3 regions of the Xanthobacter sp. 91 genome follow, and region 1 is predicted to be linked to each of the others. Evidence: predicted binding sites of a transcription regulator. Region 1 holds the regulator's gene; each other region holds the start of a gene.
What was found. Region 1 encodes LexA, which represses DNA repair genes until DNA is damaged. Its sites were predicted from a motif close to TGTTCNNNNTGTGTTCNG; they were not measured.
Positions count from the first base shown of each region.

Region 2: a site for LexA is predicted at 6,881-6,898, ahead of parE (DNA topoisomerase IV subunit B). Genes of this name have one in related genera too.
Region 3: a site for LexA is predicted at 6,009-6,026, ahead of recA (recombinase RecA). Genes of this name have one in related genera too.

Region 1 covers NZ_JNIB01000001.1:4,767,411-4,777,263, reverse strand. The annotation lists gene A37E_RS0122295 (DUF1194 domain-containing protein) at 1-310, opposite strand, end outside; gene ribB (3,4-dihydroxy-2-butanone-4-phosphate synthase) at 523-1,830, opposite strand; gene A37E_RS25575 (hypothetical protein) at 2,176-2,643, shown strand; tRNA gene A37E_RS0122280 (tRNA-Lys) at 2,757-2,832, opposite strand; gene A37E_RS0122275 (M20 aminoacylase family protein) at 2,985-4,151, shown strand; gene A37E_RS0122270 (sulfurtransferase TusA family protein) at 4,348-4,587, opposite strand; gene gltX (glutamate--tRNA ligase) at 4,584-5,999, opposite strand; gene A37E_RS0122260 (ComEC/Rec2 family competence protein) at 6,236-8,410, shown strand; gene lexA (transcriptional repressor LexA) at 8,531-9,241, opposite strand; gene glp (gephyrin-like molybdotransferase Glp) at 9,400-9,853, opposite strand, start outside.
Region 2 covers NZ_JNIB01000001.1:5,125,426-5,135,278, forward strand. The annotation lists gene A37E_RS0123915 (GntP family permease) at 1-1,266, shown strand, start outside; gene A37E_RS0123920 (GntP family permease) at 1,460-2,851, shown strand; gene A37E_RS0123925 (AAA family ATPase) at 2,912-3,835, shown strand; gene A37E_RS26205 (hypothetical protein) at 3,828-4,313, shown strand; gene A37E_RS0123935 (YoaK family protein) at 4,323-5,012, opposite strand; gene recJ (single-stranded-DNA-specific exonuclease RecJ) at 5,023-6,822, opposite strand; gene parE (DNA topoisomerase IV subunit B) at 7,012-9,081, shown strand; gene A37E_RS0123950 (hypothetical protein) at 9,186-9,488, shown strand; gene A37E_RS0123955 (MFS transporter) at 9,520-9,853, opposite strand, start outside.
Region 3 covers NZ_JNIB01000001.1:4,988,228-4,998,080, reverse strand. The annotation lists gene A37E_RS0123315 (metallophosphoesterase) at 1-703, shown strand, start outside; gene A37E_RS0123310 (cupredoxin family copper-binding protein) at 772-1,119, shown strand; gene A37E_RS25600 (sigma-70 family RNA polymerase sigma factor) at 1,172-1,909, shown strand; gene A37E_RS0123300 (anti-sigma factor) at 1,906-2,736, shown strand; gene A37E_RS0123295 (TetR/AcrR family transcriptional regulator) at 2,748-3,335, opposite strand; gene A37E_RS0123290 (glutathione binding-like protein) at 3,402-4,100, opposite strand; gene A37E_RS0123285 (glutathione S-transferase N-terminal domain-containing protein) at 4,264-4,971, shown strand; gene A37E_RS0123280 (SDR family oxidoreductase) at 4,988-5,794, shown strand; gene recA (recombinase RecA) at 6,073-7,158, shown strand; gene alaS (alanine--tRNA ligase) at 7,423-9,853, shown strand, end outside.

The sequences.
Region 1 (9,853 bases):
CCACGATCTTCTGCTCGTTCTCGCCGGCCCACTCCACATACTCGACCGCGATCCGGCCGTTGGGGCCGAGTCTCAGCGCATCGAGGAATTCGGGGGAGGTGATGGCGGAGGCGTAGCCCTCGCGTTGCAGGGCCAGCTCGTCGGCGTCCATGGAATAGGAGACATCGACCGCGAGCACCAGTTCCACATCCACGGCGAGCTTGCCGGAGCCGCCGGCTTCAGCCGGCGCGTGGGGGAAAAGGCCGAGGGCGAGGAGAGACGCGGCCAGCAGGCCGGAAGCACGAGACCAGAGGCGGCGGCGCGAGGACATGGACGGCTTCCTCCCGGGGAAGGAACGGTGCGGCATCACGTCCGTGAAATGCTGACACCGTTCCCCGGCGGGGAGAAGAGATTTGCCGCCTCAGGGCCTGTCACGTTTTGCGGCGGAACCGTTGCAATGGCGTGCGTTGCGGGTGTCACGCCATTGTCTTTGAACCCTCACAAGGGGTTAGAGGCGGCGGCAATGCCGCCGCCGTGCGGGACTCAATCGAGCGTTTCGGTACCGAGGATCTCGATGCCGAAGCCGGCGAGGCCCACATAGGTTCGGGTCTTGGAGGACAGAAGACGGATCGACTGGATGCCGAGATCGCGCAGGATCTGCGCGCCCAGCCCCACCTCGCGCCAGTGCCGATCGCGCTCCAGCTCGCTGGTGCTCTTCTCGGAATTCTGGCCCATGGCCACGGCCGGCACGCCGCTGGTGCCGTCGCGCAGATAGACCAGCACGCCGCGGCCCTCGGCCTCGATGCGTTCCAGGCTCTTCTGCAGCACCTTGCCGCCGCTGAAGGCGTCGGCGATGGCATCCGCCCGGTGCAGGCGCACCAGCACCTTTTCGCCGTCGCCGATGCGGCCCTTCACGAGGGCGAGGTGGTTCACCGGATCGAAGGGCGTCACGTAGGAATAGCCCTGCAACTCGCCGACGATGGTGGGCACCGGGAATTCCGCCGCCCGCGTCACCAGCTTCTCCCGCGCCTGACGATAGGCGATGATCTCCGCCACCGAGATGCGGGTGAGGTTGTGCTTCTCGGAGAAGGCGGTCACCTGCGGCCCGCGCTGCACCGTGCCGTCGTCGTTCACCAGCTCGGCGATGACGCCGATGGGCGGCAGGCCGGCGAGGCGGCAGAGATCCACCGCCGCTTCGGTATGGCCGGAGCGGATGAGCACGCCACCCTCGCGGGCGATCAGCGGGAAGACATGGCCCGGCCGCACGAAATCACCGGCGCCCATGTTGGGGTTGGCCAGCGCTCGCACGGTGTTGGTGCGCTCCTCGGCCGAAATGCCGGTGGTGGTGCCGTGGCGCACGTCGATGGAGACGGTGAAGGCCGTGCCCATGGGCGCGTCGTTGTTCGACACCATGGGATCGAGCCGCAGCCGCTTCGCCTCGGACGGGGGCAAAGGCGTGCAGACGATGCCGGAGGTGTTGCGGATGACGAAGGCCATCTTCTCCGGCGTCGCCAGCGAGGCGGCGAGGATGAGGTCGCCTTCGTTCTCGCGGTCGTCGTCGTCGGTGACGACGATGATCTCTCCCCGCGCGATGGCTTCGATGGCGGACTGGACGCGGGCCTGGGTGGTATCGGTCACGGGCAAACCTCGGATGTGCGGGACGAGGCCGAGGAAATCGTTGGGCGTCACTTGCTGCCCGGTCGCCTCGGCGATCTTTTCGGCCGTCTCGCGGGAGATCCAGGCGCGCTCGTCATTGCACAGGGCCGTCACGCTGGCCGGGGACATGCCCACCTGCCGCGCGAACGCGCTGCGCTTCGTACCGGTTGCCGAGAGCCATTCCGCGAGCTTCATGGGGCGAGCATAGCAAAGCGAATTTCAGTGACAATGAAAATGTGCGGCAAGTCACTTTGGCGCCATGTTTGCTAAGGCTGAATTCGTCTATTCCGGCAAGAACGGCCAGCGTGGGCGCCCAATAGAGGTGAGGGCGGCTGTTCCGGGAGGACAAGGGCGATGGCGTAGTATCGCCAAAGCTGCCAGACTCCTGCTACCTATGGGTGTGCAGCCAATTGAAGCCTCAGGTCCACGCTGATGAAATGCCACCAGTGCGAAAGGCCGGCCTTCTACGAAGTGGAGGGGGTAGCGCTATGTCTCCACTGCTACGGAATCCTTTCTCGGATTCACGCGCAAGAGTTTTTGATGAACGCGGCAATGGCCAATCGGGCATTGGACGACATGGATGCAGTGATGTGGCCCCTTATTCCAGGTGGTCGAATACCCCTTGAGCCGCTCGCTCGCGCAATACAAGGATCGCCTACGTTGAACCATTTCAATTTGACCAACAGCCAAGTCGGTATCATCAACACCGGCAGCATCCAAAAAATAGATACAGCCATAACGCAGACCCAAGGGTCGGATGCTGAGGGTATTGGAAAAATAATTCAAACACTCACTGCGGTAGTTCTCGCGGCTCACGAGCTTACGGCGGATGAGCAGGCAAAAATGGTGGAATTGATCGAGGCACTCTCGCAACAGGTAATTGAAGGGCGGAAGCCTGCGGTAATTTCAGCTCTGATGAAGTCGCTCAAGGATGGGCTCATTGGTGTGTCGGCAGCGGTTCCTCTTGTCCAGAAGCTTTGGGAGGCCCTTCAAGCGCTGGGCTCCTGAGTCGCGATCGGCGGGAGCTGGTCTAGGTTTAGTGCACCTTCTAAGGCATAAAACCAAATTGCCGCATCTCTAACCCATTGATAATACAGCAATAAAAATATGTCGAGGTGAGGTGGTGAGCCCGTCGGGATTCGAACCCGAGACCCCATGATTAAAAGTCACGTGCTCTACCGGCTGAGCTACGGGCTCACTTGACGCGTTGGTTAGGGTGCGAAGGCGGCGGGGTCAAGGCCGGGCGGGCGGGATGTCCCGGCATTTCGGCAGGGGGCGGCGCGGTCGCGGGCATTGACCGGGCAGGATGGGTTCCGCACCATGGCCGTTCAATTGCTTCTGGAATTGCCATGCCGGTCAACAACCACATCGCTGCCCGCGCCGACGAGATCGCGGCCTGGCGGCAGGATTTCCACCGTAACCCCGAGCTCATGTACGACCTCGAGCGCACCAGCGCCGCGGTGGCGGAGAAGCTGCGCGCCTTCGGCTGCGACGAGGTCATCACCGGCATCGGCTGCACCGGCGTGGTGGGTCTAGTGCGTGGGAAGGGCGATGGCCCGCTCATCGGCCTGCGCGCCGACATGGACGCGCTGCCCATTCTGGAAAAGACCGGCGCGGCCTATGCCTCGCAGACGCCCGGCAAGATGCACGCCTGCGGCCATGACGGCCATACCGCCATGCTGCTCGGCGCCGCGCGCCACCTCGCCGAGACCCGCGCCTTCTCCGGCACCGCCGTGCTCATCTTCCAGCCGGCGGAAGAGGGCGGGGCCGGCGCCAAGGCGATGATCGACGACGGCCTGTTCGCGCGCTTCCCCGTGCGCGAAGTCTACGGCATGCACAATCTGCCGGGGCTGGAGGTGGGCCGCTTCGCCATGCGGCCGGGCGGCATCATGGCCTCGGCCGACCATATCGAGATCGTGGTGGACGGGCGCGGCGCCCATGCCGCGCGGCCGAACCAGGGCGTGGACGTGGTGCTCACCGGCGCCGCCATCGTCATGGCGCTACAGCAGATCGTCTCGCGCAATGTCGACCCGCTGGAAGCGGCGGTGGTCTCCATCGCCATGTTCCATGCGGGCGAGGCGGACAATGTGCTGCCGCCTTCGGCCACCCTCGTCGGCACCGCCCGCACGCTGGACCAGGGGGTGCGCGCCCAATTGCGCGAGCGCATCCGGCAGGTGGCGGAAGGCGTGGCGGCGGCTTATGGCGCCACCGCGACGGTGAGCTTCAAGGAAGGCTATCCCGTCACCAGCAACCACGCCGATCAGGTGGCCTTCGCCGCCGAGGTGGCGAGCGAGGTGGCCGGCGCCTCCGAGGTGGATGCCGCCGCGCCGCCGCTGATGGCGGCCGAGGACTTCGCCTACATGCTGGAGGAGAAGCCCGGCGCCTACATCTTCATCGGCAATGGCCCGTCCGCCGGACTGCACCATCCGCAGTACGACTTCGCCGACGCGGCCATTCCCTTCGGCGCGTCCTATTGGGTGCGGCTGGTGGAGCGGGCGCTGCCGCTGACGGCGTGAGTTCAAGCCCGCGCGGCGCCTGAGCGAGACGCACCCAAAGCCCGCGTGGCGCCTGAGCGAGACGCACCCAAAGCCCGCGTGGCGCCTGAGCGAGACGCGCTAGAAGCCCGCGCGGCGCTTGAGCGAGACGCACCCAAAAAAGCCCGCGCGGCGCCTGAGCGAGACGCACTAGAAGCCTGCGCGGCGCAAAGCTCTCTCAGGCCGGCTTCACCAGCACGAAGGTCAGGAGGCCGGTCTCGACCTCCTGCTTTTCCAGCACCGCGCCCGTCTCGTGCGCGAGGTGGGGAATGTCGATCACCGCCATGGGGTCCGTGCAGGTGACGACGAGCCGGGTGCCCGCCGCCGCCTGCACCAGCGCCTTGCGGGTGCGCAAGGCGGGCAGGGGGCATTTCAGCCCCTTCAGATCCAGCGCGACGGTAACGGCGGCCGGCTTCAAATCGCCTGATCCCGCAGCCGGCCGAGGCTCTCCTCGCGGCCGAGCACGGCCAGCACATCGAACACCGGCGGGGAGGTGGACTTGCCGGTGAGTGCGGCGCGCAGGGGCTGGGCCACGGCGCCGAGCTTCACGCCCTGCGCCTCGGCATAGCGGCGCACCACCTCCTCGGTGGCGGCGGCGCTCCAGTCCACGGCTTCCAGCAGCGGCACGAGGCGGCCGAGATGGGCGCGGGCCTCGGGCGAGAGCAGCGTGGTCGCCTTCTCGTCCAGCGGGATGGGCCGCTCGACGAAGATGAACTCGGCATTGTCCAGCAGTTCGACCAACGTCTTCGCCCGCTCCTTGAGCCCCGGCATGGCGGCGGCGAGCTGGGCGCGGCGGGTGTCGGTCATGCGCGGCAAGCGGTGCTCCGCATCCGGCAGGTAGGGCACGAGCGCATCGATGGCGGCCAAAAGCTCGGCATCGCTGGAGGCGCGCATATAGTGGCCGTTGAGGCTTTCGAGCTTGGCAAAGTCGAAGCGCGCGGCCGAGCGGCCCACCTTGTCGAGGTCGAAAAATTCGACCATCTCGTCGGTGGAGAACACCTCCTGGTCGCCATGGCTCCAGCCGAGGCGCACGAGATAGTTGCGCAGTGCCGCCGGCAGATAGCCCATGTCGCGATAGGCATCGACGCCCAGCGCCCCGTGGCGCTTGGAGAGCTTGGCGCCATCCGGCCCGTGGATGAGCGGGATGTGCGCCATGCGCGGCACGTCCCAGCCGAGCGCGCGATAGATCTGCGTCTGGCGGGCGGCGTTGGTGAGGTGGTCGTCGCCGCGGATGATGTGGGTGACGCCCATGTCGTGGTCGTCCACCACCACCGCCAGCATGTAGGTGGGCGTGCCGTCGGACCGAAGCAGCACGAGGTCGTCGAGGTCCTTGTTGGGGAAAGTCACGGTGCCCTGCACCATGTCGTCGATCACCGTCTCGCCCTCCTGCGGGGCGCGCAGGCGGATGACGGGCGCGCGATCGGCCGGCGCCTCGGAGGGGTCGCGGTCGCGCCAGCGGCCGTCATAGCGCGGCGGGCGGCCCTCCTTGCGGGCCAGCTCGCGCATCTCGTCCAGCTCCTGGGGCGTGGCGTAGCAGCGATAGGCATTGCCCTTCGCCAGCATCTCCGCCACCGCGGCCTGATGCCGCTCGGCGCGGGCAAACTGGTAGATGGGCTCGCCCTCCCAGTCGATGCCGAGCCAGGAGAGCCCCTCGATGATGGCGTCGATGGCCTCCTTGGTGGAGCGCTGGCGGTCCGTGTCCTCGATGCGCAGCAGCATCTTGCCGCCGGTGTGGCGGGCATAGAGCCAGTTGAACAGCGCCGTGCGCGCCCCGCCGATATGCAGGAAGCCGGTGGGCGAGGGGGCGAAGCGGGTGACGATCTGCGACATCGGGCGGGGCTCGGCGGGATTGGGTCCGCTTGGACGGGAGACGCGCGGGCGGCCCTGCGGAACGCAAACCGAACCACATGGCGCGCGGGAGGCGCCCGTGTAGCATAGAGGCGGGGCACAAGGAACATGGGGCGGGGACGGGCGCGACCCGGCCCGGCCCCCGGCGGGCGGGGATGGACGAGCGGGCTTCAGGCGGCGCGCGGGCAGGGGGGCGGGGAGCTGCGGGCGCGCTCCCGGTGTTCTCCGCGCGCGGGCTTTCACGCCTCGCCGACGCGCTGAAGGCCCGCATCGCCCATGACGTGGCGGCCGAGGCAGCATCCGGCCGGCTGATCCTGTGGCTGCCGGCCGCCTTCACCGCCGGCATCCTGCTCTATTTCGGCGCCTCCGCCGAACCTTCGCTCACCGCGAGCCTCGTGCTCGTGGCCCTGTTCGCGGCGGCGGCCTGGGGGGCGCGGGCGCGGCCGGTGATGTTCGGGGCCGCGGCGGTGCTCCTCGCCACCATGGCCGGCTTCGCGGCCGGCGGGGTGCGCACCGCGTTCATCGCCCACGAGATGGTGGTGCCGCCCAAGACCCCGGTGCGCCTGTCCGGCTTCATCGAGCGGGTGGAGCGGCGGACCACCGGCGACCGCATCCTGCTGCGGCTCGATGGCGACGCCGTGCGCGGGCTGAAAAACGCGCCGGCGCTGGTGCGCCTCTCGCTCCGCAAGGGATGGGCGCCGCCGGTGGGCAGCCATGTGACCCAGCTGGCGCAATTGCTGCCGCCCTCCGGCCCGGCCATGCCGGGTGCCCATGACTTCGGCCGCACGCCGTGGTTCCAGGGCATCGGCGCCATCGGCTACGGGCTCGGCCGGCCCAAGGCGGCGGCGCCGCGCGATCCGCCTTTGTCCGTGCGCCTCGCCATGGCGCTGGACGGGGTGCGCCAGAGCCTGTCGGACCGCATCCGCGCCTCGCTTTCCGGCGTACCGGCGGAGGTGGCGGTGGCGCTGGTGGCTGGCGACCGCTCCGGCATTCCGCGCGCGGTGGAGGAGAGCATGCGGGTGTCCGGCCTCTCGCATATCCTCTCCATCTCCGGCCTGCACATGGCGCTGGTGGCCGGCACCCTGTTCGGGCTGGCGCGGGGCCTGCTGGCGCTGGTGCCGGGGCTGGCTTTGTCGTGGCCCATCAAGTCCATGGCGGCGCTGATCGCGCTGTCGGGCAGCGCCTTCTATCTCGTGCTGTCGGGCAACGACGTGCCGGCGCAGCGCTCCTTCGTGATGACGGGGCTGGTGCTGGCCGGCGTGCTGGTGGGGCGGCCGTCCCTGTCGCTGCGCTCGGTGGGTGTGGCGGCGGTGGTGGTGCTGGCGCTGACGCCGGAGGCGGCGCTGGACCCGGGCACGCAGATGTCGTTCGCCGCCACCCTCGCCCTCGTCGCCGCCTATGAGCGGCTCCAGCCTTTGCGAGCGATACCCCGGCCGGATGGCATCGCCGGAGCCGTAATCTCCTGGGTGGCCGTGCTGGTGGCTGGCACGGCGCTCACCTCTCTGGTGGCGGGGCTGGCGACGGCGCCGTATGGCATCTTCCACTTCCAGCGGGTGGCGCCCTACGGCCTGCTCGCCAATCTCGCGGCGATGCCGGCCGTCTCATTCCTCGTGATGCCGGCCGGGCTTGCGGGCGTGCTGCTGATGCCGTTTGGCTGGGATCATCTGGCCTGGCCGGTCATGGGGCGGGGCATCGAGATCATGACGGCGGTGTCCGACTGGGTGGGCACGCTGCCGGGGGCAGACATCCGCGCCGCCTTCGTCGGTGCCGGAACGCTGCTCTGGCTCTCCCTCGCGCTGCTGGCCCTCTGCCTGCTGCGGGGCGTGCTCACCCTCGCAGCGCTGGTGCCCCTCGGCCTCGCCGCGCTGGTGGCGGGAACGCCGCTGAAGCCGGACCTCCTCATCGCGCCCGATGCGCAGACGGTGGCGGTGCGGATGCCGGATGGACGGCTTTCCGTGCTCGGTGCCTCGGGCCAGAAACTGGTGGTGGAGCAATGGCTGACGCGGGAGGGCGACCGCCGGACGGCCGGCACCAAGGACCTCGCCTCCGCCTTCCTGTGCGACCCGCTCGGCTGCACCGCGCCGCTGCCCGGCGGCGGCACCATCGCTGTCTCCCGGCGCGCCGAGAGCCTGGAGGCGGACTGCCTGAATGCCCGCATGGTCGTGACCCGCGATGCCCCTCCCCGGGCCTGCCCGGCCGAGGTGCTGACGCCGGAAAAACTCGCGCGGACCGGAACGCTCGCCTTCACCCTGCGCGAGGGCGCCCTCGTGGCCGAGCGAAGCCGCAGCCCCTCAGTGTCCCGGCCGTGGATGGCACCGCTGCCGCCGGACCTCGCACCGGAGCGGGAGGCGGTCGATGCGGGCGATCCGCAGACCGATGCCACCGCCCCCTGACACGACAATTGCCAGGCGTCGGGGTGAGGGGCAACGCCTTCAAAAAAGCGCAGGCGCCCGTTGAGCGTGGACCACCGCGCCCCTCACCCCGTTCCGGATCTCCCGCGGGAGAAATAAGGATCAGTAGCGGCGCATGAGGCCGATCAGGCGGCCCTGGATGCGCACGCGGTCGGGACCGAAGATCCGGGTCTCGTAGGCCGGATTGGCGGCCTCCAGCGCGATGGACGCCCCCTTCTTGCGCAGGCGCTTGAGGGTGGCTTCCTCGTCGTCCACCAGCGCGACGATGATGTCGCCGGTGTCGGCGGAATCGCACTTGCGGATCAGCACCGTGTCGCCGTCGAGGATGCCGGCCTCGATCATGCTGTCGCCGCGCACCTCAAGGGCGAAATGCTCGCCGGAGCCCAGCATTTCGGGCGGGATGTTCAGCGTATGGCTGCGGCTCTGAATGGCGGAGATGGGCGAGCCGGCGGCGATGCGGCCCATGACCGGCACCGAGACCACCTGTCCCGCCTCGTCATCCTCCGCCACGGGGCGGACCTTGCCGAGGCTGCCCTCGATGACCGAGGGCGAGAAACCCCGCCCTGCGGACCGGGCGGAGGCGAGGCCCGGCGCCACGCTGTCGGGCAGGCGGACCACCTCCAGCGCGCGGGCGCGATTGGGCAGGCGGCGGATGAAGCCGCGCTCTTCCAGAGCGGTGATGAGGCGGTGGATACCGGACTTGGAGCGCAAGTCCAGCGCTTCCTTCATCTCGTCGAAGGAGGGGGGAACACCGGTCTCCTTCAGCCGCTCATGGATGAAGCGCAGAAGGTCATATTGCTTCCGAGTGAGCATTCCCTGGCCCCGTTCCTTGCACGCACCGCCGCGGAACAGGCGCTCTCGGCCGGTCCCGATTCAAGGCGCATCCCGCCCGGTGCGCCGCGAAACAAATCATGAACAGTCTTTATCTGTTCCTTTTGTGTTCCGCAAGTGGTGAAGGCTCCGTTAAGGGCTCAATCCGCGAAGGGAATAATCTCGCAGGGGTCTCCGACGCGGCCCGCCGGGGCGAAAGGCGGGCGCACCAGAAGGCAGTCGGCGGCGGAAAGAATGCTCAGCATGGCGCTGTCCTGCGAGGTGCAGGGGATGGCGTGGATCGAGCCATCCGCCCGGCGCTCGAGGGTCGCGCGCATGAAATCGCGCCGCACGTCATTGGGCGGCAGGTCCGCCGCGAGGCGCGCCGGCACCGTCTCGGGGCCGGGGCGGGAATCGCCCTGCAGGGCGCGGATGAGGGGGACGAGGTAGACCATCCCGCAGACGTGGGACGACACCGGGTTGCCTGGCAGCCCCAGCACCCGCACGGTGCCGCGATGGCCGAACATCAGCGGCTTGCCGGGCCTGAGCGCGATCTTGTGGACCGAGAGATCGACCCCTTCCGCCTTCAGCGCCGGGGCCATGAGGTCATGATCG
Region 2 (9,853 bases), 360 kb from region 1:
GTGCCGGTCGTCTTTTCCGGACTTTTCATGGAAAAGATGGTGGGCTTCATCAAGCTCTACTTCCCGGTGTTCCTGCTGGGCGCCGTCTTCGGCAAGCTCATCGAGCTGTCGGGCTTTTCGCGGTCCATCGTCGCTTCGGTGGTGAAGCTTTTGGGGCCGGGCCGCGCCATCCTGTCCATCGTCCTGGTGGGCGCCCTGCTGACCTACGGCGGCGTCTCGCTGTTCGTGGTGGTGTTCGCCGTCTATCCCTTCGGCGCGGAAATGTTCCGTCAGGTGGGCATCCCCAAACGGCTCCTGCCGGCGGTGGTGGCGCTCGGGGCGTTCTCCTTCACCATGGACACGCTGCCCGGCACGCCGCAGATCCAGAACATCATCCCCACCACCTTCTTCCACACCACCGCCTATGCCGCGCCCATCCTGGGCCTGGTGGGAACCGCTTTCATCCTCGCGGTGGGGCTGTCCTACCTCGAGTTCCGCCGCCGCCAGGCGGCGAAGGCCGGCGAGGGCTACGGCACCGGCCACCTCAACGAGGTGGTGGTGGACGAGACCGTGCCGCTCGTCTCCCCGATTCTCGCCTTGCTGCCGCTGGTGGTGGTGGGCATCGCCAACCTGATCTTCGCCCGCCTCATCCCTCAATGGTTCGGGGCCACCGCGACCGCCACGCTGGTTCCGGGCGCGGCCCCCGTCAGCGTGCCGACCAGCACCTGGGCGGCGATCTGGGCCGTGGAAGCCGCGCTGCTTCTCGGCATTTTCACGGTCGCGGTGTTCGGCTTCAAATCCATCGCCGGCAAGTTCTCCACCGGCTCCAAGGATGCCGTGTCAGGCGCGCTGCTCGCGGGCCTCAACACCGCCACCGAGTACGGCTTCGGCGCGGTCATCGCGGCGCTGCCCGGCTTCCTTCTCATCAAGTCGGCGCTGTCGGCCATCCCCAATCCGCTGGTCAACGAGGCCATCACCGTGACCACGCTGGCCGGCATCACCGGCTCGGCCTCGGGCGGCCTGTCCATCGCGCTCGCGGCCATGTCGGAGCAGTTCATCGCCCAGGCCAATGCCGCCGGCATCCCCATGGAGGTGCTGCACCGCGTCGCCTCCATGGCCTCCGGCGGCATGGACACGCTGCCCCACAACGGCGCCGTCATCACCCTGCTCGCCGTGACCGGCCTGAGCCACCGGCAGGCCTATGGCGACATCTTCGCCATCACGCTGGTGAAGACCGCCGCGGTGTTCTTCGTGATCGGCTTCTATTATCTCACCGGGCTCTATTGAGCGGGTGCAGCGTCGCGCGCAGATCGCGGCGCCATAGGGGCTGGCAGGGAATGAGGCCGACCCGGCGGATGCCGGGGCGGCGGCAAGCCATTGCAGTGCAACAACTCTTATGAATTCCGAAGCTGGTGCTCGGCCGTAGGGCGCACTACTGTCCCGCTTGAGGGACCGCCCTACCTGCGCCGGATTGACCGCCATGAGCTTCGTCGTCTGCCTCGCCGCGCTCTTCTTCCTGATGCTCGTGGCCTATCGCGGCTTCAGCGTCATCCTGTTCGCGCCCGTCGCCGCCATCGGCGCGGTGCTGCTGACCGATCCGGCGGCGGTGCCGGTGATCTTTTCCGGCCTGTTCATGGAAAAGATGGTGGGCTTCATCAAGCTCTACTTCCCGGTGTTCCTGCTGGGCGCCATCTTCGGCAAGCTCATCGAGCTGGCCGGCTTCTCGCGCTCCATCGTCTCGGCGGTGGTGAACCTGCTGGGGCCGAGGCGGGCCATCGTCTCCATCGTGCTGGTGGGCGCGGTGCTCACCTATGGCGGCGTCTCGCTGTTCGTGGTGGTGTTCGCGCTCTATCCCTTCGGCGCCGAGATGTTCCGGCAGGTGGGCATCCCCAAGCGCCTGCTGCCGGCGGTGATCGCGCTCGGCGCCTTCTCCTTCACCGCGGATACGCTGCCCGGCACGCCGCAATTGCAGAACATCATCCCCACCGCCTTCTTCGGCACGACGGCCTATGCGGCGCCCATCCTCGGCATCGTCGGCTCCATCTTCATCTTCGTGGTGGGCATCACCTATCTGGAATTCCGCCGGATGCAGGCCCACCGCGCCGGCGAGGGCTACGGCACCGGCCACCTCAACGAGAGCCTGCCGGACGACGCCGTTCCCCCCGTGCCGCCGCTGCTCGCGGTGATGCCGCTGGTTGTGGTGGGCCTCGCGAACCTGTTCTTCGCCTGGCACATCCCCGGCTGGTTCGGACCGCAGGCGAGCGCGACGCTTGTGGAGGGCGGCACGGCGGTGAGCGTTGAGACCCACGTCTGGGCCGGCATCTGGGCGGTGGAAGCGGCGCTGTTGCTCGGCATCCTCACGGTGGTGGCGTTCGGCTACCGGGCCATCGCCGGCCATTTTGCCGGCGGCTCCAAGGAAGCGGTGGGCGGCGCGCTGCTCGCCGGCCTGAATACGGCGACGGAATACGGCTTCGGCGCGGTCATCGCGGCGCTGCCGGGCTTCCTCGTCATCAAGGCGGCGCTCACCTCCATCCCCAATCCCCTCATCAATGAGGCGATCACGGTGACGACGCTGGCCGGCATCACCGGCTCGGCCTCGGGCGGCCTCTCCATCGCGCTGGGGGCCATGGCGCAGCAATTCATCGCCGAGGCGCAGGCCTATGGCATCCCGCTGGAGGTGATGCACCGCGTCGCCTCCATGGCCGCCGGCGGCATGGACACGCTGCCCCACAACGGCGCGGTCATCACCCTCCTCACTGTGACCGGGCTGACGCATCGTCAGTCCTACGGTGACATTTTCGCCGTCACCATCATCAAGACCACCGCCGCCTTCGTCGTGATCGGCTTCTATTATTTGACCGGCCTCTATTGAGCAGGTGCAGCATCGCCTTTAGGTTGCGGCGCAACATGGGCTGCGAGGGGTGGTGCGGACATGGCCGAAGTGGGGGAGGCCGACGCCGGGGGGCGGGTGATCGCTGTCGCCAACATGAAGGGCGGCGTGGGCAAGACCACCACCGTGGTCATGCTGGCGGAAGGCTTTGCGGAACAGGGCGCGCGGGTGGTGGTGGTCGATCTCGACGCCCAGGCCAACGCCTCCTACTGCTTCGCCCATGACGACGAGCTGCGCGCGATCCTCGACCGCCGCCAGTCCGTGACATCCTTCCTCGCCGACCGGCTCCTCTATGGCGACCGCACCTCCATCGCCCAGTACATCTCGCCGAGCATCTGCCATGTGATGAAGGCGGGCGAGGAACTGGCCATCGACATGGTGGTGGCGAGCCCCCGCCTGCGCCTGCTGGAGCGCGAGATCGTGCTGCGGCTGGCAGAGAAGAATTACGGGCTGCGCTCTCTGGAGGGCCAGTCCCTGAAGGTGCTGGACGAGGCGCTCGGCTACCTGCGCGCGCACTATGACGTGGTGCTGTTCGACTGCGCGCCCGGCATCTCCGCCTTCACCGAGGTGGCCATCCGCCTCGCCGACATGGTGATCGTGCCCACCATTCCCGACTATCTCTCCACCCTCGGCTTCGACGCCTTCCGCGCCTCGGTGTGGGAGAACGCCCACGTCACGCGCTCCGCCTTGCCCCAGCCGAAGCGCCGGCCGCTGGTGCTGGCGAGCCGGGTGCATGCGCAGAAGATCCAGCACCGCGATACGCTCATCAGCCTGCGGGACGAGGCGGAGGACGCCGATGCGGTCTATGAGATGTTCGACACGGAAGTCCGCAATCAGGCCGCCATCGAGCGGGCCATGGACCCGGAAAACTTTCCCTACGCGCCCTCTTTCGAGCAGAAATGGTACAACGCGGTGGATGCTGTGCGCGATCTGGTGAACGAGACGCGGAGGCGGCTTAATGGCTGAGGCTTCGGATTTCTTCGCTTTGCTCGCGGCCATCGGCGGCAAGGCCGGCCTGTTTCCGGCCGGCGGCAATCTCGCGCGCAAGGCAGTGAACGAGATCGTCCGCGCGCAACTGGTGGCGGAGGGCACGGACTTTGAGGCCCTGCGCGCCATCCGCGCTCTGCTCGGTCCCGCCGCCTTCGCCGAGGCGCTGGATGGTGTGCCGGCGCCCAAGACCAAGGCGCTGCTGACACGCATCGATCCGAACGCCCCTGCCCTCACCCAGCCCGGCGACCGGGTGAAGGCGCTGCTTGCCCTCGCCGATGGCAGCCGCGCCCCGGCCGCACCGGCCGCGAAGCCGGCGAAGAAGGCGTCTTCGCGCAAGGCGGCAGCTCCAGCGCCCGCCGCCCCCGTAGAGACCGCGCCGACCGATGGGAAGCCCGCGCCGCGCAAGCGCAAGATCACCGGGCGGACGGCGCTGCGGGTGTCGGAAGAGCGCTGAGGCGCAGGATTACGCCTTGTCCTTCTGCGGCGCCGGGTCCGGCCCCAGCGTGAAGATTTCCGCCACCGCCACGAAGGTGGGCACGAACAGGCACCACATGCCCACCGCGCGATAGAGCAGCGCGGCCGAAAGGCAGCCGAAGAGGAAGGCGGCGAGGTACGCGCTCATCCGGCCGAGACGGGCGCGGGTGGCGGGAATGTTGGTGCCTTCCAACGGTCGCAAGAGATTGGCGATGTCCACCAGCACCTGCGTGAACGTGCCGGTCATCACGGTGGAGGGCGGCGAGTCGGTGAGGTGGGTGCGGTGGAGCGCGTTCTGCAGCGCCATGGCCGCCACCAGCGTCATGCCCATCATCACGGCAGCGGGAGAGTCGTGGTCGTAGAACGGCCCGTTCTGCACCGCCACCAGCGCCGCATGGGCGAGCAGCACGAGCTTTGTCGCCATCAGGATGCGGAAATCGTCCCGCCCCCGCCGGGCGAGAAACAGGCTCAGCTCCCGCGCGCACAACACCACGATGGCGAACACGGGCAGCGCCAGGACCTTCGTCAGCGAAGGCGTATCCCCGTGGGCCAGCGAGGCGGCGATGGTGACGAAATTGCCGGTGACATGGGCCGCGAACAGCCCGCCGAGCGCGACGAAGCCCGCCGCATCCACGAAGCCGGCGTTGAAGCAGAGGAGGACGGCGAGCAGGACCTTCACAGCGGCGACCTCATCCAGCCTCGGCCACATCGCGGATGCGCAGCGCCACGCGCGTCTCGCCCTGCCAGGTGTCGATGTCGAGGCACCCGGCCACGTGCAGATTGCGCCCGCGCCCGGCCAAGAGCGCCCGGCCCAGCGGCTCCTCGGCGCAGCGGAAGGCGGTGGCCTTCAATGTCGTGCCGTCCGGCGAGGAGATGCGGGCGCGCACATGGCCGGCGCCGAAGCTCTCGACATAGCTGATGCGGTGGCCGGGAAAGGCGAACACCGGCTCGGGATTGCCGGCGCCGAACGGGCCGGCGCGGGAAACGGTCTCCACCATGTCCACCGTTGCCCCGCGCGCGGTCATCGCTCCGTCGATGGAAAGGGTGCCCTCGGCGCGGGCGCGCTCCACGTCCGGCGCGAGGCGCTGCTCCAGTTCCGCGCGTAGCGCCCCGAGCTGGCGGCGCTCCACCGTGAGGCCGGCCGCCATGGCATGGCCGCCCCCCTTCACAAGGAGCCCGCTCTCCACCGCCCCGCGCACCGCGCGGCCGATGTCCACGCCGGGAATGGAGCGGCCGGAGCCGGTGCCGGTCTCGCCATTGAAGGCGATGGCGAAGGCCGGGCGCTGGAAGCGCTCCTTCAGCCGCGCCGCGACCAGGCCGACGACGCCGGGGTGCCAGCCCTCGCCGCTCACCACCACCACGGCGCCCTCCTCCGAGATGCCCAGCGCCGCTTGCGCCTCCGCCTCGGCGGCGGCGAGGATGGCGCGTTCCACCTCCTGCCGCTCGGCATTGAGACGGTCCAGCTCGGCGGCGATGCCGCGCGCCTCGGCGGGGTCCTGGGTCAGCAGCAGGCGCGCCCCCAGCGTCGCCTCGCCGATGCGCCCGCCGGCATTGATGCGCGGGCCGATGAGAAAGCCGAGATGGAACGGCCGGGGCGGCCCATCGAGCCGCGCCGCGTCCATCAGCGCGGTGAGGCCGATGCGGGTGCGCCGGCGCATGGCGAGGAGCCCCTTCGCCACGAAGGCGCGGTTGAGGCCGATGAGCGGCACCACGTCCGCCACGGTGGCCAGCGCCACGATGTCGAGGGCTTCCAGCAGGTCCGGCGCGGGCCGTTCGGCATTGAAATGCCCGCTCTGGCGCAGCGCCCGCACCAGCCCCACCGCCACCACGAAGGCGAGCCCCGCCGCGCAGACATGGCCGAGGCCGGAGAGGTCGTCCTCCCGGTTCGGGTTCACGATGGCGGTGGCGGGCGGCAGGGTCTCCCCCGCCTGATGATGGTCGATGACCACCACGTCCATGCCGAGCCTTTTCGCGGCCACCAGCGGTTCGAGGGAGGTGGTGCCGCAATCCACCGTCACCAGCAGGGTCACGCCGCGCGCGGCGAGCTGCTCGATGGCCGGAACGTTCGGCCCGTAGCCCTCGAAGATGCGGTCGGGAATGTGGAAGAAGGGATCGAGCCCGCCGGCCTGGAGCACGCCCACCATGAGGGCGGTGGAGCAGGCGCCGTCCACGTCATAGTCGCCGAACACCGCCACCTGCTCGCCGGTCGTGACCGCGCGGGCGAGGCGCGCCACGGCGGCGGGCATGTCAGTGAGCGTGTCGGGATCGGGCAGAAGGGTGCGGATGGAGGGGTCGAGATAACGCTCCACCTCGTCCAGCTGCACGTTGCGGGCGGCGAGCACGCGGGCCAGAAGCTCGCTGATGCCGAAGCGCTGGGCCATGGCGAGCGCCGTCTGCCCCCCGCGCACGTCCAGCCGTTCCCGCCAGGTGCGGCCGGTGGCGGAGCGGGCGACGTCGAGGAAGAGGCGATTCGGCACGGCGATGTTCACGCGCGCATGAAGCCAGAGGAGAGGCGCGGCGTCGAGCACGGGCCGGGCATGGCTCAATTGTTGCCATTCTGTTCCCCTCGCCCTCCGGCTCTGTCACTATGGGGAAATCAGGGGCCGCGGCGCCGTCCCGATTCGCGCCGGCCCTGCCGTTCTGCTATCTGGCGCCCAAACCTCCGACCTCAGAGACCCATGTCCGACAGCGATAATTCCGACGATCTCTTCGCCGCCCGCCCGCGCGGTGCCAGCAAGTCGCCTGCGCGGGAATCGACCGGCAGGGAGAGCGCGCGCGGCAAGGCCGCCGTCGTGCCCGCCATGGCGGGCGATTATACCGCCGCCCATATCGAGGTGCTGGAAGGGCTGGAGCCGGTGCGGCGCCGCCCGGGCATGTATATCGGCGGCACCGATTCCAAGGCGCTGCACCACCTCTTCGCCGAAGTGGTGGACAATTCGATGGACGAGGCCGTGGCCGGCCACGCCACCTTCATCGAAGTGCAGCTCGGCGCCGACGGCTACCTCACCGTCTCGGACAATGGCCGCGGCATCCCGGTGGAGGAGCACCCCAAGTTTCCCGGCAAGTCGGCGCTGGAGGTCATCATGACCACGCTGCACGCCGGCGGTAAGTTCGACAGCAAGGTCTACGAGACCTCCGGCGGCCTGCACGGCGTCGGCGTCTCGGTGGTGAACGCGCTCTCCGACGATCTGGAGGTGGAGATCGCGCGCAACCAGACCCTCTATCGTCAGAGCTTCTCCAAGGGCGTGCCGCAGGGGCCGCTCAAGGAAGTCGGCCGCATCACCAACCGGCGCGGCACCCGCGTGCGCTTCCATCCCGATCCGGAAATCTTCGGCGCCGGCGCGCATTTCGAGCCGGCCCGCGTGTTCCGCATGGCCCGCTCCAAGGCGTACCTGTTCGGCGGCGTGGAAATCCGCTGGTCGTGCGACCCCGAGTTGCTGAAGGCCGGCGAGAACATCCCGGAGAAGACGGTCTTCCGCTTCCCCGGCGGCCTGAAGGACTATCTGGCGGCGGACCTCGAAGGCAACACGCTGGTCCATCCCGACATCTTCGCTGGCCGCATCCAGAAGACCGGCGGGCACGGCTCGGTGGAATGGGCGGTGGCGTGGGTGGCGGATGCCGATGGCAGCATTTCCTCCTATTGCAACACCATCCCCACCCCCGATGGCGGCACCCATGAGAACGGCCTCAAGGCGGTTCTGCTCAAGGGCCTGAAGGACTATTCGGAGCGTGCCGGACAGGGCAAGCGCGGCTCCGTCATCACCGGCGACGACGTGATCACCGGCTGCGCCGCCATGCTCTCCGTGTTCGTGCGCGAGCCGGAATTCCAGGGCCAGACCAAGGACCGCCTCGCCACCGCTGAGGCCGCCCGCATCGTCGAGCAGGCGCTGCGCGACCCGTTCGACCACTGGCTCGCCGCCAATCCGGTGCAGGCGAGCCGCCTGCTCGACCATGTGATCGACCGCGCCGAGGAGCGGCTGCGCCGCAAGCAGGAGAAGGAGGTCTCCCGCAAGACCGCCGTGCGCAAGCTGCGCCTGCCCGGCAAGCTCGCCGACTGCTCCAACACCGAGGCGGCTGGCTCCGAGATCTTCATCGTCGAGGGCGACTCGGCCGGCGGCTCGGCCAAGCAGGCGCGGGACCGCAAGACGCAGGCCGTGCTGCCTTTGCGCGGCAAGATCCTCAACGTCGCCAACGCCACCCGCGACAAGCTCGCCGCCAACCAGCAGCTCGCCGACCTCGGCCAGGCGCTGGGCTGCGGCACCCTCGCCCACTACCGCGAGACGGACCTTCGCTACGAGAAGGTCATCATCATGACCGACGCCGACGTTGACGGGGCGCACATCGCCTCCCTCCTCGTCACCTATTTCTTCCGCCAGATGCCGAAGCTGATCGAGGAGGGCCACCTCTTCCTCGCCGTGCCGCCGCTCTACCGCATCACGCAGGGGGCCAAGACCCTCTATGCGCGCGACGACGCCCACCGCGAGCGGCTGCTGAAGAAGGAATTCAACGGCAAGGGCAAGGTGGACGTGGGCCGCTTCAAGGGCCTCGGCGAGATGATGCCGGCGCAGCTCAAGGAAACCACCATGGACCCGAGGACGCGCACCCTGCAGCGCGTCTCCGTGGAGGACGCAGAGCGCGCCGCCACCGTGGATCTCGTGGAACGCCTCATGGGCAACAAGCCGGAAGCCCGCTTTGCCTTCATCTCCGAGCGCGCCGCCTTCGCCGGCGAGGAGATGCTGGACATCTGAGCCGGCGCGGGGGCGGCGGGCGATTAACGCCGCCATCGCGGCACCGGAGGGGGAAGATCATGGGGGATGAAACGAGAGTGACACGCGCGGGGCGCGGCATGCGGATGACTCTGGCTACTGGCCTTGCGCTTGCCACCCTGCTGCCGGGGGCGGCGCGGGCGCAGTCGTTCGGCAATGACGAGCAGTCCTGCGTCTCTTATGGCTATTGGGCGGTGTCCGTCATCTATCTGGCGGCGAGCCAGGGCTGCGACTGGAGGCGCGCCAACGAATTGATCGACCCCATGCGCCACACCAAATGGTGCATGGGCCAGTCGGCGCAATCCATGTCCAGGGCGCCGCAGGTCCACCGCAACGGCGTCACCGCCCGCTGCGCCAAGCAGGGCGCGTCGGTGAGGATCAACATCTGACGGGAGCCGCCGCCCTCACGAGGTCCGCATCTCAAAGCGTCTCGGGGGGTGAGATCTGGCCCCGCCTCGGCTGGAGCAGCCCGGCGGGGCCGGCGAGCAGCAGCATGCCGATGCCGGCGGTGATGAACATGGCCACCACCCCGGCGAAACCCGCCGCCTGCGTCAGCCCCAGCGCGCCCAACGCCTGGCCGATGAAGAAGGAGGAGGCGAACAGCGCCAGCGCCGATCCGCGCGCCTCGGGAGCCAGTTCCGTGGCGAGGATCTGCAGCACGTTGTGGATCATGTAGAAGGCGAAGCCCGCCCCGGCGAAGATCGCCGCCATGAGCACCAGCCCATGGGCGCGGGTGGCGAGAATGAGCAGCACG
Region 3 (9,853 bases), 220 kb from region 1:
GGTGGCCCGCATCCGCACACTGAAGGAGAAGCCCGCCTTCATGATCCACACCGGCGACATCAGCCACCTGTCCAAGGACAAGGAATTCGACGACGCCGACCAGATCATCAAGGAGGCCGGCATCCCCGTCTTCTACGTGCCGGGCGAGCACGACCTGCTCGATGACGGCCAGGGCAAGGCCTATCTCGACCGCTACGGCAAGGGCGCGAAGGGCGCTGGCTGGTACAGCTACGACCATGCCGGCGTGCATTTCATCGCGCTCGTGAACGTGGTGAACCTGAAGGCTGGCGGCCTCGGCAATCTCGGCACCGAGCAGCTGGAATGGCTGGAGAATGACATCGCCGGCCTGCCGTCCTCGATGCCCCTCGTGGTGTTCGCCCACATTCCGCTCTGGACCGTCTATCCCGAATGGGGCTGGGGCACCGCCGATGGGCTGGAGGCCCTGTCCTATCTGAAAAGGTTCGGCTCCGTGACGGTGCTCAACGGGCACATCCATCAGGTGATGCGGAAGGTGGAGGGCAACGTCTCCTTCCACACCGCACGGTCCACGGCCTTCCCGCAGCCCGCCCCCGGCACCGCGCCTTCGCCTGGGCCGCTGAAGCTGCCGGCGGGCGAGCTGAAGAAAAATCTCGGTATCGCGACGGTCAACTTCGTCCGCGGCTCCGAGCCGCTCGCCATCATCGACACGCCGCTCGAAGGCTGAGCCGCCCCCGTCGCCCTTCATCCGTCATGGCCGGCTGCGGCCGGCGTCATCCGCCAGGAGCTTCATCCGTGAAACGACCGCGTCTTCCCCTTCCGCCGCAGGTTGCGGCGCTCGCCATCTGTCTTGCCCTCGGTGCCCTCGCGACGCCGGCCGCTGCCGAGGAGGTCACAGTCAGCATCGACAATTTTACCTTCACGCCGGCCGAAGTCACCGTCACGCCGGGCACCACTGTGACCTGGATCAACAACGACGATATTCCCCACACGGTGGTGGATAAAAAGCAGGCCTTCCGGTCGAAGGCTCTCGATACGGAAGGCAAATTCTCCTTCACCTTCACGAATGCGGGAGATTACTCGTATTTCTGTTCCCTTCACCCGCACATGGTCGGAAAGGTCATCGTGAAAGCGGGCGGCTGATGCCCGGTCCGGGGCGGCTGCGGCCGCCCCCTCCATCCGGAACGGACATGGAATGATCTCGATTGCGACCTTCCCGCTTGCAGGCGGGTGGCGGGGCGCCGGCGCGGGCGGCAGGCGCGGCGTCATCGCCGCTGTCGCCGACGCTGTGCGCGCGCTCTTCGCCGTGGCTGCGGCATCGGTGGAGGGCGCCGCCGGGCGCACCGAGGAGGCGCGGCCCGGTCGTCCGCTGACCGCGACGGAGGCGGCGCACTTCCGCGCCAGCATGCTGCCGCATCTCGACGCCGCCTATACGCTGGCCCGCTATCTCACCCGCGATGCGGATGCCGCGCAGGATATCGTGCAGGACGCCTATCTGCGCGCCTATCGCGCTTTCGCCGATTTCAAGGGCGGCAGCGCCCGGGCCTGGCTGCTCGCCATCGTGCGCAACTGCCACCTCACCTGGCGCGACCACCGACGCCGCGAGATGCAGCGCCGCGCGCCGGACGCGGTGGCCACAGAAGACGGCGGCGACGCGGACGACGCGCTCGATCTGCTGGTGGACGGCGAGACGCCGGAAACCATCCTGCTGCGCCGTTCGCAGGCGGATCGGGTGCGCGGCACGCTCGAACTGTTGCCCGAGCCCCTGCGCGAGGTGCTGGTGCTGCGCGAGCTGGATGAACTCTCCTATCGCGAGATCGCCGACGTCGCGGGCGTGCCGGTGGGCACCGTCATGTCGCGCCTGTCCCGCGCGCGGCGCCATTTCGCCGATCTGTGGGAGCGCGTCGCCGCCGGGCCGGAGGCGCTACGATGAGCGAAGGTCCGGATCGCACACCGGAGCCCTGCGCCGACTGGGACACGCGGCTCAATTCCTACCTCGACGGAGAACTCGACGCCGTCCACGTCCTGGAGGTGGAGCGGCATCTTGCATCCTGTCTGGCCTGCGCCGCGCACCTGCGGGGGCTGGAAAACACGCACACGCTCCTCGCCTCCGGGCAGGCCCGCTGGCCGGTGCCGGAGGGGCTGCGCGAGAGCGTGGTCGCTGCCCTCGCGGGGGAGGCGGCCCATGCCGCGCCGGCGGCGGGCTGGAGCCCGGCGGCGCTGTGGCGCCGCCTGTGGGGCGATGCGGGGCGCACCGTGATACGCGAACGGGTCGCGCGGTGGAGCCTCGTGCCCTCCCTCGCGGTGCTGGCCGTGGCTCTCGTCATCGCCGTGCTGCCACCGCGCGGGGGCGCCCTGGAGGACGAACTGGTCGCTGGCCATGTCCGATCCCTGCTCGCCGATCATCTCACTGACGTGGCCTCGTCCAACCAGCACACGGTGAAGCCGTGGTTCGGCGGCCGCATCGATTTCTCCCCACCGGTGGTGGACCTTGCTGCGCGTGGGTTTCCGCTGGTGGGTGGGCGGCTCGATTATGTGGGGGGACGGGTGGTCGCGGCGCTCGTCTATCGCCGCAATGGCCATGTCATCAACGTCTTCGTCTGGCCGGGCGCATCCGGCGCACACACGGTGAAGGGCCGCGACGGCTACACGCTCATGGGCTGGAGCGAGGCGGGGCTGTCCTATTGGGCGGTGTCTGACCTTAATCCGGTGGAGCTGAAGGAGTTTCAGGAGGACTTCACCGAGGCGCTGCCGAAATAGCGCGCGCGTCCTCACGGATCGAGGGCTGCAAGAGCCGGCTTCACCACCCCTTCCAGCAGCTCACGACCGGGCTGCAGGCGCGCCAGCACCCGGAGACCAAGGTGGACGCCGAGGAGCATCCGCGCCAGTTCCTGCGCGGTCTCCCGGCTCTGGATCGTGCCGGCCGTGCGGCCGGCCTCGATGCGGCGGGTGAGGAAGGCCTCCACCTCGCCGAGGGAGGCGAGCGCGGCGGCGCGCAATTCGGGGTCGTGCGGCCCCATCTCCACCGCCGCGTTCACCACGAAACAGCCCTTCATCTCGGGGTCGTCGAGCGCCCGCTCCAGCGTCTCCCGGAAGAAGGTGGCGATGGCGTCGCGCGGGGCCATGTCGGGCGCCTCCAGCCGGCGGATGCGTTCCGCCATGCTGTGGCTGGCGTAGCGCTCCAGCGCTTTCTCATAGAGCGTGCGCTTGTCGCCGAAGGCGTTGTAGAGGCTGGCGCCGGTGAGGCCCATGGAGGAGGCGAGATCGCGCACGGAGGTCGCCTCGTAGCCGCGGGTCCAGAAGCAGCGCAGCGCCGCGTCCAATACCTCGCCCTCGTTGAACGCCCTCGGCCGCGCCATGATACCCCGTCTTTCCCGCGTCTTTCCGCGACGCCCGGCGCAGCGTAACCCGCGCCGGGCGAGGCGTCATCCGGCCTGCCGTGCGGTCTGGCCGAAGAGGATCTTCTTGCCTTCCTCGGTCACCGTCGGGCGCTTGGTGAAGGGCTCGCCCTTGGCATAGGCGGCAATGGTGGCCGGACGCGCTGCCACCGCCTCGAACCAGCGCTTCAGGTGCGGGAAGGTGTCGAGGTCTTGCTGCTGGCGCTGGTGCGGCACGATCCAGGGGTAGATGGCCATGTCGGCGATGGAATAATCCTCGCTCGCCACGTTCGCGCTCTTGCCGAGGCGCGTGTTGAGCACGCCGTAGAGACGGTTCGTCTCCTTCACGTAGCGCTCCATGGCGTAGGGAATGCGCTCCGGCGCGTACTGGACGAAATGGTGGTTCTGCCCGGCCATGGGGCCCAGCCCGCCCACCTGCCAGAACAGCCATTCCAGCACGCTCTTGCGCCCGCGCACGTCGGCGGGAATGAAGCGGCCCGTCTTCTCCGCGAGATAGAGCAGGATTGCGCCGGATTCGAACACCGGGATAGGCGCGCCACCATCGGCAGGGGCATGATCGACGATGGCCGGCATACGGTTGTTGGGGGCGATGGCCAGAAAATCCGGCTTGAACTGGTCGCCTGCGCTGATGTCCACGGGAATGATGGTGTAGTCGATGCCCGTTTCTTCGAGAAACATCGTGATCTTTTGGCCGTTCGGGGTCGGCCAATAATGCAGGTCGATCATTCGGGATCATCCATGACATGTCGCGCCGCCGCCGAGATCTGGCATGCGGCAGTATTTTGCGATGCGGACAGCTTGCGCAGGTGTCCGATGCGTGCATTCTATATCAGTCGTTCTAAAACGCAAACGTGCCCGCTTCGGCGGCTGCCAGCGAAGGGTGATCCCGTTGATCCGCTTCTATTTCCATCCCACGCCCAACCCGGCCAAGGTCGCGCTCTTCCTGGAAGAGACGGGCCTTCCCTACGAGATTGTCCCGGTGGACACCGCCAAGGGCGAGCAGCACCTGCCGGCGTTCCGCGCCATCAATCCCAACGGCAAGGTGCCGGCCATCGTCGATACGGACGGGCCGGGCGGCGGCGAGGCGCGGGTGTTCGATTCCACCGCGATCCTCATTTATCTCGCGGAGAAGACCAGCCGTTTCGGCGGTGATCCCAAGGACCGGCCGGAGCTGCTCTCCTGGCTGCTGTTCCTCGCCAGCGGCCTCGGGCCGTTCTCCGGACAGGCGGTGCACTTCCAGCACGCCGCGCCCGAGGGGCTCGGCTATGCCGTGAACCGGTACCGGCGCGAGGCGGAACGGCACTATCAGGTGCTCGACGACCTGCTCGCCACCCGCCCCTACATCACCGGCAAGGACTATACCATCGCTGACATGTCGGCCTGGGGGTGGGTCCTTCGCGCGTCCCGGGTGCTGAAGGGCGAGGACGATCCCCTGGCGCGCTTCCCGCACATCAAGCGCTGGTTCGCCGAGATCGACGCCCGCCCCGCCGCCGCCCGCGCCCGCGCGGTGGGCACCGATCACGCCTTCAAGCCCATGGGCGATGAGGAATCCCGCAAGGCGCTCTTCCCCTCCAACTATCCGCCGGCTGCGGAGTGAAGGGGCAGGCAACGCCATGAAGATCAAGGGAAAACGAATCCTCCTTACCGGCGGATCGAGCGGCATCGGCCGTGCCATCGCCACCGCTCTGGCGGCAGACGGCGCGCGCCTTGTGCTCACCGGCCGCCGGCCAGAGGTGCTGGCGGAGGCGGTCGGCGGGCTCAAGGCGTCCGGCGCCGAGGTCCACGGTATCCCCGGCGACGTGACCGATCCTGCGGACCGTGGGGCCATGCTGGACGGCGCGGTGGCGGCTCTGGGCGGCCTCGACATCCTCATTAACAATGCCGGTGGCGTGCGCGCTGGCCGGCTGGAGGAGACGAGCGAGGCCGACATCCGCACCATGATCGAGGTGGACCTGATTGCGCCCATCCTCCTCACCCGCGCCGCGCTACCGGCGCTGCGGGCGAGCGGGGAGGGGCTGATCGTGGACATCACCTCCGCCATCGCGCTCATCGGCATGCCGTTCTACGCCACCTATGCGGCGGCGAAGGCTGGCCTCGCGCGCTTCGACGAGGCGCTTCGGCGGGAACTGGCGGGAGAAGGCGTGCGCATCCTCACTGTCTATCCCGGCGCCACCGACACGCCGATGATGCGCAGCAGCCGCGCCGGACCGGAGGTCGGTTTCAGCCGCGAACCTGCCGAGGCGGTGGCCGAAGCGGTTGTCGCCGGCATCGCGGCCGATGCCTTCGAGGTGGTGCGGGGCGGCGAGGCGCGGGCGCAGATGATCGCGCTCAACCGCACCGACCCGCTCGCCCTCGACGCCCGCTTCGCCACCCTCAAGGATGCCCTCGGCGAAGCCGTGCGCGACCACGCCGCCCTCTAGGCGCTCACGCCTCCACGCCGATGCCACGTCGCCCTGCCGGTCGATCCCCGACAGGGCGGCGGTGGTGCCAACCCGCTCCGGTTATGAGCGTGTCGAGGTCGTTCAATGCCCGGCGTCAGCGACATTTAATTCCGGCATCCTGTTGGTGCTCGGCGACAAAGAGCGATCGCGCTTCCACCACACGCGAGGGACCAAAGAGAACATATTGCGAACCGAGAACAAAAAGAGTACAAATACAACGTTCTTAATTCCCCTTGCACCCGCACCGGAGCGCGGCGATGACTCAGGCGACACTCCGACTCGTCGAAGGTTCTTCCATGGACAAGACCAAGGCGCTGGATGCCGCGCTCTCGCAGATCGAGCGGCATTTCGGCAAGGGCTCCATCATGCGGCTCGGCAAGGGCGGGAAAGCCCTTGAGATTGAGAGCATTCCCACCGGTTCGCTGGGGCTCGACATCGCACTGGGCATCGGCGGCCTGCCCAAGGGACGCGTCGTGGAGATTTACGGGCCCGAATCCTCGGGCAAGACCACGCTCGCGCTTCACACGATCGCCGAATCGCAGAAGCGCGGGGGCACCTGCGCCTTCATCGACGCCGAGCACGCGCTGGACCCGATCTATGCCCGCAAGCTGGGCGTGAACCTCGACGACCTGCTTATCTCCCAGCCCGACGCCGGCGAGCAGGCGCTGGAGATCGCCGACACGCTGGTGCGCTCCGGCGCGGTCGACGTGCTGGTGGTCGATTCGGTGGCGGCCCTCACCCCCCGGGCCGAACTCGACGGCGAGATGGGCGACAACCAGCCGGGCCTTCAGGCCCGCCTCATGAGCCAGGCACTGCGCAAGCTCACGGCCTCCATCTCCAAGTCCAACACCATGGTCATCTTCATCAACCAGATCCGGATGAAGATCGGCGTGATGTACGGCTCGCCGGAGACCACCACGGGTGGCAACGCGCTGAAGTTCTATGCCTCGATCCGCCTCGACATCCGCCGCATCGGCGCCATCAAGGAACGCGACGAGGTGGTGGGCAACCAGACCCGCGTGAAGGTGGTGAAGAACAAGCTGGCGCCGCCGTTCAAGCAGGTCGAGTTCGACATCATGTATGGCGAGGGCGTCTCCAAGACGGGCGAGTTGCTCGATCTCGGCGTCAAGGCCGGCGTGGTGGAGAAGTCCGGAGCCTGGTTCTCCCACGACAGCCAGCGCCTGGGGCAGGGTCGCGAGAACGCCAAGACCTTCCTGAAGCAGAACCAGGAGATCGCCGGGCGCATCGAGGCCGCTATCCGCCAGAATGCCGGCCTCATCGCCGAGAAGATCCTCGCCGGCGATCCGGAGGAGGACGCCGAAGGCTCCGCCGCCGACGCCTGATGCGCCGGGCGCGGACGTCGCCTTGACGGATTTCGGTGCGGGCGGGGGCCGGATGGTCTCCGCCCGTTTCGTCTTGCGCCCTCGCGTTTCTGGACAAGCGGCGGGCCCATCGTTAAACGAACCCGGTTCCGCCGGCCGCATCGGTCGAGGGAACCGCGCGACACCCGAGGGATGGCCCCAAGCTCGGCCCGAGGCGCTGGCGCGCGCAGCGATCACCAGAGCCGGCCGCCGCAAGGCCCGGCCTCCGAGGGACAGTGCCGGCACATGAGCGGCGTCAACGAGATCCGGTCGAGCTTCATCGACTACTTCGTCAAGGAGGGCCACGAGGCCGTCGCCTCGTCGCCCCTCGTGCCGCATAACGACCCCACGCTCATGTTCACCAATGCGGGCATGGTGCAGTTCAAGAACGTCTTCACCGGCGTCGAGAAGCGGCCCTATTCGCGGGCTGCGACGTCGCAGAAGTGCGTCAGGGCCGGCGGCAAGCACAACGACCTCGACAATGTGGGCTACACCGCGCGGCACCACACCTTCTTCGAGATGCTCGGCAACTTTTCGTTCGGCGACTATTTCAAGGATCGCGCGATCGAGCTCGCCTGGAACCTCGTGACCCGCACCTTCGATTTGCCGAAGGACCGCCTGCTCGTCACCGTCTACAGCGAGGACGAGGAAGCCTACGGCCTGTGGAAGAAGATCGCCGGCCTGTCCGACGACCGCATTATCCGCATCGCGTCCTCGGACAATTTCTGGTCCATGGGCGACACCGGCCCGTGCGGCCCCTGCTCGGAAATCTTCTTCGACCACGGCCCGCACATCTTCGGTGGCCCGCCCGGCTCGGCGGACCAGGACGGCGACCGCTTCATCGAGATCTGGAATCTCGTGTTCATGCAGTACGAGCAGCTGCCGGGCGGCGAGCGCGTCGGCCTGCCGCGGCCGTCCATCGACACCGGCATGGGCCTCGAGCGCATCTCGGCCGTGCTGCAGGGCACGCATGACAATTACGAGACCGACCTCATGCGCGCCCTCATCGCCGAGGTCGCGGAATTCACCGGCGTCGATCCCGAAGGGCCGCAGAAGGCCAGCCACCGGGTGATCGCCGATCACCTGCGCGCGTCGGTCTTCCTCACCGCCGACGGCGTGCTGCCCTCCAACGAGGGGCGCGGCTACGTCCTGCGCCGCATCATGCGCCGCGCCATGCGCCACGCGCAGCTGCTCGGCGCCAAGGACCCGCTGATGCACCGCCTCGTGCCCATCCTGGTGCGCGAGATGGGCCGGGCCTATCCCGAGATCGTGCGCGCCGAGCCGCTGGCGGAAGAGACGCTGCTGCTCGAGGAGACGCGCTTCCGCCGCACGCTGGAGCGCGGCCTCTCCATCCTCGAGGAGGAGAGCCAGGGCCTCGTTTCCGGCGCGAACTTCCCGGGTGAGGTAGCGTTCAAGCTCTACGACACCTACGGCTTCCCGCTCGATCTGACCCAGGACGCCCTGCGCGCCCGCGGCATCAGCGTCGACACCGACGCGTTCGACGCCGCCATGGCCCGTCAGAAGGCGGAAGCCCGTGCCAACTGGGCCGGCTCCGGCGAGGCGGCGACCGACACGCTGTGGTTCTCTGTTCGTGACAAGGTGGGCGCCACAGACTTCCTCGGCTACGACACCGAGAAGGCCGAAGGCGTTGTCACCGCCCTCGTGCGCGACGGCGCTGAGGTTGCGGCCCTCAATGCCGGCGAGACCGGCCTCGTGGTGCTGAACCAGACGCCCTTCTATGCCGAATCCGGCGGCCAGGTGGGCGACACCGGCCGCATGACCGGCGAGGGCGGCATCGTCGTGGAGGTCCGGGCGACCCAGAAGAAGCTGGGCGACCTGTTCCTGCACGATGTGAAGGTCGACACCGGCACGCTCAAGCCCGGCACCGCTCTCGTGCTGGAGGTCAATCACGACCGCCGCGCCGCGGTGCGCGCCAACCATTCCGCCACCCATCTCCTGCACGAGGCGCTCCGCCGGGTGCTCGGCGAGCATGTGGCGCAGAAGGGGTCGCTGGTCGCCCCCGACCGCCTGCGCTTCGATTTCTCCCACCCCAAGCCCCTCAGCGAGGCCGAGGTGGCGGAAGTGGAGGAGATCGCCAACCGCTTCGTGCTGCGCAACGAGCCGGTGGAGACCCGCATCCTCGCGGTGGACGACGCCATCAAGTCCGGCGCCCGCGCGCTGTTCGGCGAGAAGTATGGCGATGAGGTGCGTGTCGTCTCCATGGGTACCGACGACGGCAACGGCGCGCCCTATTCGGTGGAGCTGTGCGGCGGCACCCATGTGAAGCGCACCGGCGACATCGGCCTCATCTCGGTGGTTTCCGAGGGCGCGGTGGCGTCCGGCGTCCGCCGCATCGAGGCGCTCACAGCCCGCTCGGCCCGCAAGCATCTCAACGGCGCCAACGCCGCGCTCATCGCCACCGCCTCCGCGCTCAAGGCGCCGGTGGCGGAGGTTGAGGCGCGTGTCGCCGCGCTGGTGGAGGAGCGGCGCAAGCTGGAGCGCGAGCTGGCCGAGACCCGCAAGAAGCTCGCCATGGGCGGCAACCAGGGCGCGGCCGACGCCGTGCGCACGGTCGGCGACATCAAGCTCCTGGCGCGGCAGGTGGAAGGCATCGAGATCAAGGATCTCAAGGGCCTCGTGGACGAGGGCAAGAAGCAGATCGGCTCGGGCGTGGTGG